4 regions of the Streptosporangium sp. NPDC049046 genome follow, and region 4 is predicted to be linked to each of the others. Evidence: riboswitches for the same ligand, from Rfam matches in the RefSeq annotation. Region 4 holds a riboswitch; each other region holds the start of a gene.
The links. Region 4 has a riboswitch for cobalamin ahead of AB0B96_RS31995 (ABC transporter substrate-binding protein). Riboswitches for the same ligand answer to the same signal wherever they lie in the genome.
Positions count from the first base shown of each region.

Region 1 (3,351 bases), on a different contig from region 4:
AGCGTCATGCCACTCCAGCGGCCGTGGTCGCAGTCGGCGAGCAGCGGGTCGTGCTCCGCCCGCAGGCCGAGCGCCGCCGCCGTCTGGACGCAGCGCAGCTCGGCCGGGCAGGCCGCGGGACCGGGGTCTGCCCAGCCGAGGTACCGCGCCATCCTCTCGGCCCGGCGCAGGCCGCGTTCGTCGAGTGGTTCGTCGACGGGGAACGCGGCCCGCGCCGTCGCCGAGGTGGAGGCGTGGCAGACCAGGAGCAGGCGGGTGACCCCCGAGGGGGTCGTCACACCGGGCCGCGCCTGCGTGCGGCGAAGGCGAACAGCGCGCCGACACCGGCCCAGAAGACCGCCTGGGTTCCTATCGAGGCGATCCGGAAGTCCCACAGGAGATCGGCGGGGAAGCCCTGGGGCACCTCCGAGATCTCCGGCAGGAGGATCCAGGCCGCGACGACGGGGACCAGGAAGGCGGCGCCCGCCGACAGCCAGCGCACCCACGGTTCACTCCGCGAGGCGTAGCGGTGGGCGGCGGTGCCGGCGGCGACGGCGAGGATCCCGATGGCCACGGCGACCAGATAGAGCACGGTGCGCTGGTCGATCGTCTCCGGGTCACCGACCGCCGGTGGGTTGGCGGGATATTTCATGAAAGGGATGAGGACGACGGAGGTGAACGCGGCGGCGGCGAGCGTGACCGCGAGCACCGGTTCCGAGCGAGGTCCCGCCCGGCCGCGTACGGCCGCGTAGACGAGGGAGAACAGTCCCCCGATCGCCAGGCCGTACAGGCCGAGGGCGAGGAAGAGCCCGAAACGCTGCCCGTCCCTGCTGACGAGGGCCTCCTCCTCGTCGTGGGAGTGGGCGGCGGTCCCGGTGTCGTCGTGTGGTTCGGCCGAGGAGGCGGCCGCGGCCGCCTCCTCGAGCGCGATGGCCTGGTCGATGCGTGGTTCGCCGACGGTGTAGGCGAAGACGGCCGCGAGCAGCCCTGCGAGCAGTCCGGCGACGAGGCCCCGGACGATGAGTTTGGAGATCACCTGCGGCTCAGTGGCACGGTACGCCGAGCAGGTGACGTCCGTCGTGCATGAGTTCGTGCAGGTAGTTTCCCGCCTGGGAGATCGCCCCCTGGTCGAAGGTGACCAGATAGGCGAGAAGCAGCAGCGCCGGTACGGCGAGCAGCCAGCGGGTGAGCGAGTGCCATGGGATGGGCTGGGTGTGCGGTGCCGAGATCTGGCTCACGGCCACCTCCTCCGGGATTGACGCGTCCCTTTTCGTAGGTCGGTGGCGGCCGAGTGTGACCTGGCTCCCGGCCCTCGCGGGCCGGATTACAGTGGCGCGACCGCACCGGAATTTCACCGGATTTCCCTCGCACCGCCACAAAGCACCCGGAACGTATCCCGAATCTCCGTCCCCCGTCAATCCAGGTGTCCGGTTTGACGGGATCCGGTAGGCGCGAAGAGGGGGAGGCGGCCCGGCCGGGCCACCTCCCCCTCTCAGGCCCTTCTCAGGCCCCGCTCAGCACGTCACTGCTCGCCGGTGAGCGCCGTCACCAGCTCAGCGGCGGTACGGCAGCGGTCGAACAGCTCGCCCACGTGGGCCTTGGTGCCGCGCAGCGGCTCAAGGGTGGGGACGCGCTGCAGCGACTCACGGCCGGGGATGTCGAAGATGACCGAGTCCCAGGAGGCCGCGGCCACCGACTCGCTGTACTGGCTCAGGCAGCGGCCTCGGAAGTAGGCCCGGGTGTCGTTGGGCGGCACCTCGATGGCCCTCTGGACCTCCTCCTCGGTCACCAGGCGCTGCATGCGGCCCCGGGCGACCAGCCGGTTGTAGAGCCCTCGGTCGGGACGGATGTCGGAGTACTGGAGATCGACGAGCTGCAGACGCGGATGCGACCAGGGAAGGCCGTCACGGGTCCGGTATCCCTCCAGAAGCTCCAGCTTGGCCACCCAGTCGAGCTCGCCGGACAGCTGCATCGGATCCTCCGCCAGGCGGGTGAGGACCGACTCCCAGCGCTCCAGGATGTCCTTGGTGGGCTCGTCCAGGCCGTTGGCGCTGCGCTCCTCGGCATACTTTCGCGCGAGCTCCAGGTATTCCATCTGGAGCTGCACCGCCGTCAGCTTGCGGCCGTCGCGCATGGAGATCTCGTACTTGAGCGTGGGGTCGTGTGAGACCGCGCGCAGGGCCTGGACGGGGTTGTCCACGGCGAGGTCGCGGGTGAAGTAGCCGTCCTCGATCATCGCCAGGACGAGCGCGGTGGACCCCAGCTTCAGGTAGGTCGAGATCTCCGACATGTTGGCGTCACCGATGATGACGTGCAGGCGACGGTATTTCTCCGGGTCGGCGTGGGGTTCGTCCCGGGTGTTGATGATCGGCCGCTTGAGCGTCGTCTCCAGCCCCACCTCGACCTCGAAGAAGTCGGCCCGCTGGCTGATCTGGAAACCCTCGCCCCGTGAGTCCTGACCGATGCCGACCTTGCCCGCGCCGGTGACGACCTGCCGGGAGACGAAGAACGGCGTCAGGTGTCTGACGATGTCGGCGAACGAGGTGGCCCGGCGCATGAGGTAGTTCTCATGGCAGCCGTAGGAGGCGCCCTTGTTGTCGGTGTTGTTCTTGTAGAGCTGGATCGGGGCGTTGGCCGGCATCGCCGAGGCGCGAACCGCCGCGTCGTGCATCACCCGTTCGCCCGCCTTGTCCCAGATCACCGCCGCCCGAGGATTGGTGCACTCGGGTGTGGAGTATTCGGGATGGGCGTGGTCCACGTACAACCGGGCCCCGTTGGTGAGAATCACGTTCGCCAGGCCGAGGTCCTCGTCGGTCAGCTGGCTCTGGTCCGCCACCTCCCGCGCGAGGTCGAACCCCCGTGCGTCCCGCAACGGGTTCTCCTCCTCGAAGTCCCATCGCGCGCGCCGTGCCCTGGCGGCCGAGGCCGCCAGATAGGCGTTCACGACCTGAGAGGAGGTCACCATCGCGTTGGCCCCCGGCTGTCCGGGCACGGAGATGCCGTATTCGGTCTCGATGCCCATCACCCGCCGTACCGTCATGCGCACCCTCTGTTCGTCAGGGACTGTTTCTCTCCGTGGTATCTATTCCCGACCCTAGACCCTTCACTATGCCCGGTGGTCGGACAGTTATGGCACCGAAGCCTTTTCGCCCGTTGCGAGGGGGATCGAGGAGAGCGCGGGGAGCTGTGACGGGGACGGGGATGCGGCCCTTCTCCGCCGCACGGATTTGACGAACTCCTGAAGCGGACGCTCGGCCACCCGGTACACCAGATAGGAGAACGCCGTCGCGGCCAGCACCGTGACCAGGGCGGTCAGCGGGGGCGGCAGCACGTCCCGCAGCGCGGGGACGATCAGGACCGCGGCCGGGGTGT
Region 1 covers NZ_JBEZEZ010000005.1:125,737-129,087, forward strand. The annotation lists gene AB0B96_RS08715 (histidine phosphatase family protein) at 1-278, opposite strand, end outside; gene AB0B96_RS08720 (CbtA family protein) at 275-1,015, opposite strand; gene AB0B96_RS08725 (CbtB-domain containing protein) at 1,023-1,217, opposite strand; cobalamin riboswitch at 1,252-1,382, opposite strand; gene dop (depupylase/deamidase Dop) at 1,502-3,019, opposite strand; gene AB0B96_RS08735 (acyltransferase) at 3,107-3,351, opposite strand, start outside.
Region 1: it holds a riboswitch for cobalamin, as region 4 does, so the genes downstream of both, AB0B96_RS08725 (CbtB-domain containing protein) here and AB0B96_RS31995 (ABC transporter substrate-binding protein) in region 4, are expected to answer to the same signal.

Region 2 (3,351 bases), on a different contig from region 4:
ACGTAGGCGTTCTCGTCGATCCGTCCCGCCCTGTGATCGGCGCGGGCTTTGCGGATCTCCGCGGTCTGCGGGAACGAGCCGATCGTCGTCGTGGCCAGCTCGGGCAATCCCAGCTTGGCCCGCTGCGCCGCGAACCGGACCGCTCGATCGGCTCGCCGCACGTCACCAAGAGCCTCCAACCGGGCCCGGACGTCGGGATCGGCCGGTACGGCGGGGGGTTTCACGGCCGACGGGTTCTCGGAACGTAGATCGGCGGCGAGACCGACCAGCTCGGCGACCTTCTGCCGGGCGAACGCCAGCCGCGCCCGGACCGCCGGGTCCAGTGCCGTCTCGCTGTCGAGGTCGACCGGAACGTGCAGCAGTGAACAGGAACTGCTCAGCTCCACCGTGTCGGCCAACCCGAGCAGCACCGCGTACGTCGACTTCACCCGCGCGGGGTCGGTGCGCCACACGTTCCTGCCATCGACCACGCCGGCGACCAAGGTCTTGCGGGCCAGCCCGCCGACCGAGGCCACCGCCTCCAGGTTGCCGGGTCCGGCGACGAAGTCGAGCCCGATCGCCTCGACCTCGGTGGAGGCGACCATCCGTAGCGCCTGCGCGCCGACGGCGCCGAAGTACGTGGCGAGCAGAATCTTCGGACGGCTGGGCAGGCCGCCAAGCCGCCGGTAGGCCCGCCCGAGCGCTTCGATCTCCCGGGCCCCGAGGTCGCGGGCCAGGACAGGCTCGTCGAACTGCACCCATTGCGCGCCCGCGCCCGCCAGCCGTTCCAGCAACTCGGCGTAGGTCTCCACCAGGGAGTCCAGCAGGTCGAGCGGGGTGAATCCCTCAGGTGAGTTCGGCGCGGCCTTGGCCAGCAGAAGATAGGTGAGCGGGCCGACGAGCACGGGCCGCGTCTCGATGCCGAGCTTCCTGGCCTCTAGATACTCGGCCACGGGCTTGGCGGCCGAGCCTCCGGCGAGCTGGAACCGGGTGTCCAACGCCATCTCGGGGACGATGTAGTGGTAGTTGGTGTCAAACCATTTGGTCATCTCCAGGGGCGGAAGCTCGGCGGTGCCTCGCGCCATCGCGAAGTACCGGTCGAGCCCGGTGAGGTCGCGGTAACGCGCGGGCACGGCGTCGATCATGACCGTGGTGTCGAGCACCTGGTCGTAGAACGAGAACGTGTTCGACGGGATCGCATCAAGGCCCGCGTCACGCAGCTCGGTCCAGACCGAGCCGCGCAGCGACGCGGCGGCCGCCTCCAGCTCGTCGGCGCCGATCGTGCCGGCCCAGAAATCCTCGGTGGCGAATTTGAGCTCCCGATGCGCGCCGATGCGCGGGTAGCCCAAAACGGTCGTCCTCATGGCAACTTCCCTCGTCTCGCCAGTATGCGGCCAGGCAGGAGAGAGAAACGCAACGCGGAGCAGGACCCCGGCGAGCGCGTCCCAGGCCCTCCCACGAGGCCGCGGACCACCGCGCGCCGAGCGGCACGCGGGCGGAGGCAGGTCTTCGGACTCGCGGGCACCATGCCTGAGGCATGACCTACTGGCCGTCGCTTCCCAGGCACGCGCCCAGTGCTTGTGACGGCGGTCGTTCCTGCTTACCGCTGCGGGGCAGTCCCGGATTCACACCGGGTTCCCTCTTACGACGCTCGCCCCCCGAAGGAGACGGGCGAACCATCCACACCGGAGAGCTTAACGGCCCGGCCACCGTTCGGGCCCAGTCGTGTGCGCGTCGGTGGCTCACTACGGGCGAACGGCGACCGACTCGGCGGAGAGCGTGACCTCGATGGTGATGTGCGGATTGTCCACTTGCGGGAGCTGAAGCCCACGTTTGAACTCCTCCGCATCGTCCGGCATCACCTTCGGCTGAACTGTGACCTTGACGTGGCCGGTCTCGTCATCTGGGTGCGTCGTCATCGTGGCCACCTCAGGACGGGATTGGAGCCAGGACACGACCGTGTCCTGGGCCTGCCGAAGCTCCGCGGCCGAGAATCCCTTGCCGCCGATCAGGGTGACCTCCACGGGGAGGGTCCTGGCCAACTCGATCGCGCGAGTCGGAATGGGCCCCTTGAAGCCGACGCGCAGCCCTCGCTGGTCGTCGACGTACCTGACGCCGGAGATCTCGTCGGGAAACTCCGTATTAAGTTTGTCGATCACCTGACTGTTGGACGACTGCGAACCGAAGCGGTCGATGGCCTCCTCGTAGGAGATGCCCTCCGATCTGGCGATGGTCCCAAGGTCGACCAACTCGGCGTAGGGAATGCCGTCGATCGTCACGCCCGGGTCGGTCACCGCGGGGTCGTAACCCTCGAAGTCCGTCGGCTTGGGCGACGAGGTAGCAGCCATCCGGGTCGCGTACCGCTTGACAACCTCCTCCAAAGGCCGACCCGACGACGCCGCCTCTCGCTTGAGCCGCTCCAGGGTGGGCCGATGCGCTTTGGGCTGATCGGCCCGCGGCAACACGATCGTCTCGCTTCCGGCCACAGTGAGTGCCGGACCGGCACCGGACTGGCCGCAGGCGCACAACGACGCAAGCATCGCAATGGTCAAAAGCAATTTCTTCACACCTAAGGGACGCTCCGCCGCCCTGAAGGGTTCATCCAGGCGCTCCCGGTACGGCGAAGTCCGTTCGTCAAATAACTTGGGTCTCCTGGCGCACTCCGGAAGGCACGGTCCGGCGCCGTTACGCGGGCGGAGGACGGTTGTGACCGGGCTCTCGCCGTTGCGGAGCCGGCCTGGTGCCGATGCCGGTCCGTGTCCTGGTCGCCCCGGTTGCCTGCCGAAGTGAAGCGCGGCCGGTTGCCCGTACTCCGTTGTTATAGGTGGCCGTTCACTCAGTCCGTCATCTCGCGGGCGAAGTGTGGTTCCGCCGCTTCCAGTCGCGGTACCGAGATGCCCAACCGTCGTGCTTCGGCCAGGGTGTCCCGGCAGACCTCACGTGGCTCCTCGGCGTCGGGATCGGAGTGCGCCGCGAAATTCACGCGCGCGAGCGCGACATGAGCGGTCAGCCAGGCGAGCACGGGGGCCGTCAGCCAGGTGGGCGCACGCAACGACAGCACACCGCGGTGACGTCGCAGGTCGACACCGCGCGCCTGGAGGAGCGGCAGAAGCTCGCGGATGGCCAGCAGCGCCTCGCGCAGGTCGTCCGTCGCCCCTATCAGCTTGGACAACGAGCCCAGTCTCAGGCTTTGGGAGTGCAGGCCCGCGTCGAACACGAAATGGATCCACAACCAGCCGCGGAAATCGGATTGTTCCCTGAACCGGAGTCCGGCCTCGCGAAACGCCTGGCGTACGGCCCGCTCCCGGTCGGTCGGGGGCGGGCCGAGGGTGCCGAAGACGACCGACGGCAGCAACGTCCCACGGAGGACGC
Region 2 covers NZ_JBEZEZ010000039.1:86-3,436, reverse strand. The annotation lists gene metE (5-methyltetrahydropteroyltriglutamate--homocysteine S-methyltransferase) at 1-1,343, opposite strand, end outside; cobalamin riboswitch at 1,462-1,675, opposite strand; gene AB0B96_RS36040 (hypothetical protein) at 1,725-2,327, opposite strand; partial or broken gene AB0B96_RS36035 (ketopantoate reductase) at 2,816-3,351, opposite strand, start outside.
Region 2: it holds a riboswitch for cobalamin, as region 4 does, so the genes downstream of both, metE (5-methyltetrahydropteroyltriglutamate--homocysteine S-methyltransferase) here and AB0B96_RS31995 (ABC transporter substrate-binding protein) in region 4, are expected to answer to the same signal.

Region 3 (3,351 bases), on a different contig from region 4:
GGCCAGCACGATCTCGCCCTCGGGATCGCGTGAGCGGTCCACGAACAGCTCGCCGGGCGCCGGGCCCCAGTGCTCCTCCATCCGGGCGCGCAGGTCCGCGGGGAGGGTGGCGTACCACTCGGCGTACCGGCTCGCCGCGATGCGCACCGGGTTTCCCGCGAGCTGTTCCTCGGTGAGCCAGTCCTGGTCCTGCCCGCCCGCGGCGATCAGCGCGTGAATGAGCGCGTCGCCGTCCTGCCCGCTCACCCCGGGCAGCTCGTCCTCGGCGCCGATGTCGTAACCGCGCTCGCGGAGCGCGGCCAGCAGCCTTACCAGGCTGGCCGGGGTGTCCAGGCCGACGGCGTTGCCGATGCGCGCGTGCTTGGTGGGATAGGCCGACAGCATCAGCACCAGCCGCCGCTCGGCGGGCGGGATGTGCCGCAGCGCGGCGTGGCGCACCGCGATGCCCGCCACCCGCGAGGCCCGCTCGGGGTCGGCCACGTAGACGGTGAGCCCGTCCTCGTCGATCTCCTTGAAGGAGAACGGCACCGTGATGATCCGTCCGTCGAACTCGGGGATCGCGACCTGGGTGGCGGCGTCCAGCGGGGACAGGCCGTCGTCGTTCTCCTCCCAGGAGGCCCGGCTGCTCGTCAGGCACAACCCCTGCAGGATCGGCACGTCCAGCTCGGCGAGCGCGCCGACGTCCCATGCCTCGTCGTCCCCGCCCGCCGACGCGGTCGCCGGGCGGGTGCCGCCCGCGGCGAGCACGGTCACCACCAGGGCGTCCACCGTGCGCAGGACCTCCAGCAGGCCGGGTTCCGCGGTGCGCAGCGAGGCGCAGTACACCGGCAGCGCCCGCGCGCCCGCGTCCTCGATCGCCGAGCAGAGCACTTCGACGAAGGCGGTGTTCCCCGCCACGTGGTGGGCCCGGTAGTAGAGCACCCCGACGACGGGTCCGTCCTGGCCGCGCGTCTCGCGCGCGAGCGTTCCCCAGGTGGGGGTGGGCTCGGGCGCGGCGAACCCGTGGCCGGTGAGCAGCAGCGTGTCGGACAGGAAGTGATGCAGCTCGGTCAGGTTGGCCGGGCCGCCGTGGGCGAGATAGGCGTGCGCCTCGGCGCAGACCCCGCCGGGCACGGTGGACAGCTCCATCAGCTCGGCGTCCGGCGCCTGCTCGCCGCCGAGGACGACGACGGGCCGGGGTCCGGCGAGCAGCGCGTCCAGCCCTTCCTCCCAGGCGCGGCGCCCGCCGAGCAGGCGGACCACGACCAGGTCGGCGCCCTCCAGCAGCGGCGGGAGGTCGGCGGCGGTGAGTCTGGCGGGGTTGCCGAGCCGGTAGTCCGCGCCGCTCGCGCGGGCGCTCAGCAGGTCGGTGTCGGAGGTCGAGAGCAGCAGGATCACGCGCCACACCCCGGCAGAGGAGTGGCGGTACGGCCCGCGGGAGCCGCGATGCGGCGGGAGAGCGGCGACGTCGCGGTGTGACGCGGGAACGGCGGTGTCACCCCGTGATGCGGCGACCGCGATGCCGCGTCGTGATGGGAAGACCACGATGCCGCGTCGTAGCGGGGGAACGGCGATGTCGCGGTGTGGCGGGGGAACGGCGAAAAGCGCACGGAGCTTCCTCCCTCGGGGTCCTCGCCCCGGGTCGTCGTCGGCCACGACGGCTGGAGTCTCCTGGCTCCCGGATCGGTGCTCACCCCGGCCTTCCCGTCCTTCGTCGGACAGTGGCCCGGGTGGGGTTCGCTCCCCGGTTACAGTGGCGGGACCGCGCCGGATTCACACCGGCTTCCTCCCTTGCCGTCGCCATCGATGACACTACGGCAGTCCGGGGCATTGCAAGAAACTGGCATTAACATCCTCTGAGTGTCCATTGCCGACTTTTCCGGACGATCGCGACTCGACGCGTGCCCCGGGGCCCTCCAGGTCCACCCCGCCGCGGACGGCGGCCTGGCCCGCGTCCGCATACCCGGAGGTCGCCTCACCCCCTACCAGCTGCGCGAACTCGCCGACGCCGCCACGGCGTACGGCAACGGCGTCATCGAGCTCACCTCCCGGGCGAACGTCCAGGTGCGCGGTCTCGGGCCGGAGAATCCAGAAAGCGGTCCGGAAAACGGATTCGCCGCGCGGATGGCGAGAGCGGGCCTGCTGCCCTCGGCGACACACGAGCGCATCCGCAACATCCTCGCCTCCCCGCTGACCGGAGTGGACGGACCGGCCGAACCAAACGAACCCGGCAGACCGGCTGGATCGGCCGAACCAAACAAATTCGGCAGACCGAACAGACCAACCGGACCCCCCGAACCAAGCGGAATCAACGAGCCAAGCAGGCCGAGCGGACCGAACGGCGGGGATGCTCCGAACGGCACGAAAACGAACGGCCGTGGGATCGCCGACATCACCCCTCTGATCGGCGAACTGGATCGACGACTGTGTGCTCGCCCGGCCCTCGCCGCCCTGCCGGGACGGTTCATGTTCGCCCTCGACGACGGACGGGGAGACGTGGCCGGCCTGGGCGCGGACGCCACGATCCTGCCCACGGCGCCGGACGAGGCCGCGCTGCTCCTCGCCGGAACCGACACCGGCCTGCGCGTACCGCTCGACGAAGCCGTGACCGTCCTGCTCGCCGCCGCCGAGGCGTTCCTCGACGAACTGGCCACCCGGGACGTCACCGCCTGGCGGATCGCCGAACTTCCCGACGGGCCCTCCCGGATCGCCACCCGGGTGCGAACCGCTCTCGGACTCCCCGACACACCTCCCTTCGAGCCGGTGAGACCGCACGTCGTGACCTCCGGGCCGGTCGGCGTCATCGAGAGCACGGACCGGCGAGGGAACCGAACCGGCGTCACCGGAGAGACAGGTCCCGGAAAGGCCGCAGGCCACGGAGACAGGGACACGGACGGTCCAGGAAACGAGGGCACGCGGGTGGCGCTCGGAGTGGCGATCCCCCTGGGGCGGCTGACCTCCGCGCAGGCACTGCTGCTCGCCGACGCCGCCTCGGGCGGGGAGATCCGGCTCACGCCATGGCGCGGTGTGGTCCTGCCCGGCCTGGACCGCGCCGAGGTCACGGGCACGGCCGCCCGTCTGGAGGCCGCCGGGCTGGTCGTCGACCCCGCCTCCCCCTGGATCGGTGTGACGGCCTGCACCGGCCGCCCCGGCTGCGCCAAATCCCTCGCCGACGTCCAGGCCGACGCCGCCACCGCCATCGGCATGGCCCCGCCGTCCACGATGGGGCCGGGCACCGATACGCTCCCCGTGCACTGGGCGGGCTGCGCCAGGCGCTGCGGCCGCCCGAGGGGACGGGTCGCAGACGTGATCGCCACCGGTGACGGTTACCGCCTGGAACTGGACGGCACCGCCCTGACCTGCTCCGGCATC
Region 3 covers NZ_JBEZEZ010000014.1:144,519-147,869, forward strand. The annotation lists gene cobN (cobaltochelatase subunit CobN) at 1-1,386, opposite strand, end outside; cobalamin riboswitch at 1,623-1,818, opposite strand; gene AB0B96_RS21375 (precorrin-3B synthase) at 1,840-3,351, shown strand, end outside.
Region 3: it holds a riboswitch for cobalamin, as region 4 does, so the genes downstream of both, cobN (cobaltochelatase subunit CobN) here and AB0B96_RS31995 (ABC transporter substrate-binding protein) in region 4, are expected to answer to the same signal.

Region 4 (3,351 bases):
AGGGACGCCATCGTGGACTCCAGAAGGGACCTCCGGCCGTGCCCTTGGCACAGACCGGCGAAACGGAAGGAACGCCTCCAGCGAAAAAGGAGGGCGTCTGGTCACGGGGGCACGCCGCCCTCCGGACCCTTCCTCCAGGTCCTTCAGCCGGCGTGTCGCGGCGCGGGTGGGCCGCGCCGCCGCAGCACCGGCAGGATTTCCCAGCCGCCGTACGGCCGGACATCGGCGGCCGGAACGGCCCGCCACACCGGCGACGCCACCTCGGCGGGGACGGCGAACAACAGCCGGATCAGCGGCCTCGGCCCGCCGTACAGGCGGATCATCAGCCACAGGGCGCTCTCGCCTCTGTGCAGCCACCAGCCGGTGCCCAACGCCACCGCGAGATGGATCATCGTCATGCCCAGGCCGGAATGGCCGTGCTCGGCGGAGGACATCGCCTGCGGCGCGGGCGCGGCGCGATTGAACAGCTCATGCAGCAGGATCTGCGCGCCGATGGTCGCGCCGAGCACGACCTCCACACCGCGCTCGCGCCCGTTGAGCGCGTACGCCACGCAGAAGGCGATCAGTGCGCCCAGAACGGCCACGTGCGGCGGGATCAGGCCGCCCCCGGCCAGCGCGTGGCCGCCCGCGGAGACCACAAGGCACATCGTCGCGAAGACGACGGCTCGTGGCACGCGCAGCGCCGACACCGTAGGGGTCACAAAGGACATCCTGTCAGCCGGGTGGCTCGCCGAGAAGACCGGGACAGCGGATCATGCCTCAGGCCGTCGCGGCCGGGTGCGTGAATCTCATACCCGGACATACGTGGGAACGGCTCCCGCCGTTCACCCGAAACGCGGGACGGTCATGCGAAGAGCGCCTCGTTTCCCATGGCGGCCGTGCGTGCGGTCCCGGACGCCGTTGCAACGATCACTGAACGAACCGGTCGGGGGCTTGTCGTTAATGGTGGTTGTGCGAACATGGTCGGCGTAGGCGACGGCGGAACGAGGAAGCCGGTGTGAATCCGGTGCGGTCCCGCCACTGTGATCGGCGAGTGAATCCCGAACAGGCCACTGCCCGCGTGCGGGTGGGAAGGCCGGGAGGAGCATCGACCCGAGAGCCAGGAGACTCACGCTGTCGCCTCCTCACGAAATGGGGCGGATCTCCCCAAGAGAGGACGGTGGCCGTCATGCGGTTCTCCCGCTATAGGGCCCTTCAGCCTGCCCGTCGTGCAGGACTCTCCTGGTGATCCGGCCTCTCGCCCGTCGCGGCAGCCGTCGAGGAACGGTGGCCGCGGCCAGTTTCCAGGAGACCACCTATGGGCATCCCCCGCCCGATCACCGGCGTGCTGCTCGCCATCCTGCTCACCGCCACCGCCTGCGGCGCCCCCGCGCCGCAGGGCTCACCGAGCGCTTCGGCGGCACCGCCTTCGGCCGAGGGCCGTTGCGTCACGAGCTTCGACGCCGCTGAGGACTACTTCCCGGTCAAGCAGAAGGTGGAGCACGCGACGAACTTCACGCTGACCTACGCCAAGAACTATCAGGTCCTCACCGTCAAGCAGCCCGCCCCCGGCGCCAAACCGGAGACCTACGTGCTGGTGCGGTGCGGCACCCCTGCTCCCGCGCTCACCGGCGAACTGGCCGCGGCGGTCACCGTCGAGACCCCGATCGAGCGGCTGTTCTCCGCTTCGACCACCCACCTGCCGTTCATCACCGACCTGGGCGTGCTGGAGCGGCTCACCGGTGTTTCGTCGGCCGGGTACATCGCCTCCCCCCAGGTACTGGCCCAGGTGAAGGCCGGGAAGATCACCGAGTACGCCAAAGGTCAGGAAGTCGACACCGAGAAGGTGATCGCCGCCAAGCCGGACGTGCTGATGAGCGGCGGCACCGAGGACAAGGCCTACGGCCCGTTGCGCCAGGCCGGGATCACGGTGGTGGCCAACGCGGAATGGCTGGAGTCCACCGCGCTGGGCCGCGCCGAGTGGATCAAGGTGATGGCCGCGCTGACCGGTACCGAGGCCAAGGCCGGTGAGGTGTTCGGCAAGGTCGAGACCGACTACACCGCCCTGGCCGCCAAGGCCAAGGCCGCCGCACCGGTCACCGTGCTGCCGGGCCAGATGTACGAGGGGCAGTGGTCGGTGCCCAACGGCGGCAGCTACGTCGCGGGGCTGATCAAGGACGCGGGCGGCACCTACCCGTGGGCGGACACGCCGGGCCCCGGCAGCACCACCCTGGACCTGGAGGCTGTGCTGTCCAAGGCCAAGGACGCCGAGGTGTGGCTGGCCGCCGTGAACGAGTGGAAGAGCCTGGCCGATGTGGAGAAGGCCGACCCGCGCTACGCCAAGTTCGGCGCGTTCGAGTCCGGAAGCCTCTGGTCGGCGAACAGGACGCTCGGCCCCGGGGGCGGCAACGACTTCTACGAGCGCGGCGTCGGCCACCCGGACCTGATCCTGGCCGACCTGGTAGCGATCTTGCATCCCGACCTCGCGCCGGGGCACGCCTTCACCTTCTACCAGCAGCTGGCCAAGTGACGGCTCTGGCCCTCGCGGGTGTTCCGGCGGCGGCCCGGCGCCGCCGGAGCGTCGTTCTGGCCGTCATCGGGGTCGCGGTGCCGCTGGCGTTCGCGCTGGCGGTCCTGCTCGGCTCGACCTCGATCCCGCTGAACCAGGCACTGCTCGCCTTGGTGCGTGACACCGGCGCGGACCCGGGGGTTCAGGAGATCATCTGGACGGTACGGTTGCCGCGCGCCATCACCGCGGCCCTGGCCGGAGCGGCCCTGTCGGTCTCGGGAGTACAGCTGCAGACTCTGTTTCGCAACCCGCTGGCCGAGCCGTACATCCTGGGGGTGAGCTCGGGGGCGAGCCTGGGCGTGGCGCTGGTGATCATCGGGTGGGGCGGCGCGGCCGGCGCGTTCACCGCGGGCATCGCGGGCCTGGGCCGCGCGGGCGTGGTGGTGGCCGCCTCGGCAGGTGCGGCCACGGTGCTGGGGCTGGTGCTGGTGCTGTCGCGGCGGGTCAGGTCGGTGGTGACGTTGCTGATCATCGGCGTGATGGTGGGGTCGGCCGCCACCTCGCTCATCACGCTGCTGCTGGTCTACACCGACCCGCAGCGGGCCCAGCAGTTCATCATGTGGGGTCTGGGCAGCTTCGCCGGGACCACCTGGGGAGATCTCGGGGTGTTCGTGCCGGTCTGCGTGGCCGCGCTGGCGGGTGCGCTGGCCGGGGTCAAAGCGCTCAACGCGCTGCTGCTGGGCGAGAACTACGCGCGCACTATGGGTGTGCGGGTCCGGGTGGTGCGCACGCTCACCCTGTTGACCTCCTCGGTGCTGGCCGGGGCGGTGACCGCCTACTGCGGGCCGATCGCCTTCCTCGGT
Region 4 covers NZ_JBEZEZ010000028.1:91,939-95,289, reverse strand. The annotation lists gene AB0B96_RS32005 (copper resistance protein CopC) at 1-11, opposite strand, end outside; gene AB0B96_RS32000 (hypothetical protein) at 144-701, opposite strand; cobalamin riboswitch at 950-1,131, shown strand; gene AB0B96_RS31995 (ABC transporter substrate-binding protein) at 1,298-2,509, shown strand; gene AB0B96_RS31990 (iron ABC transporter permease) at 2,506-3,351, shown strand, end outside.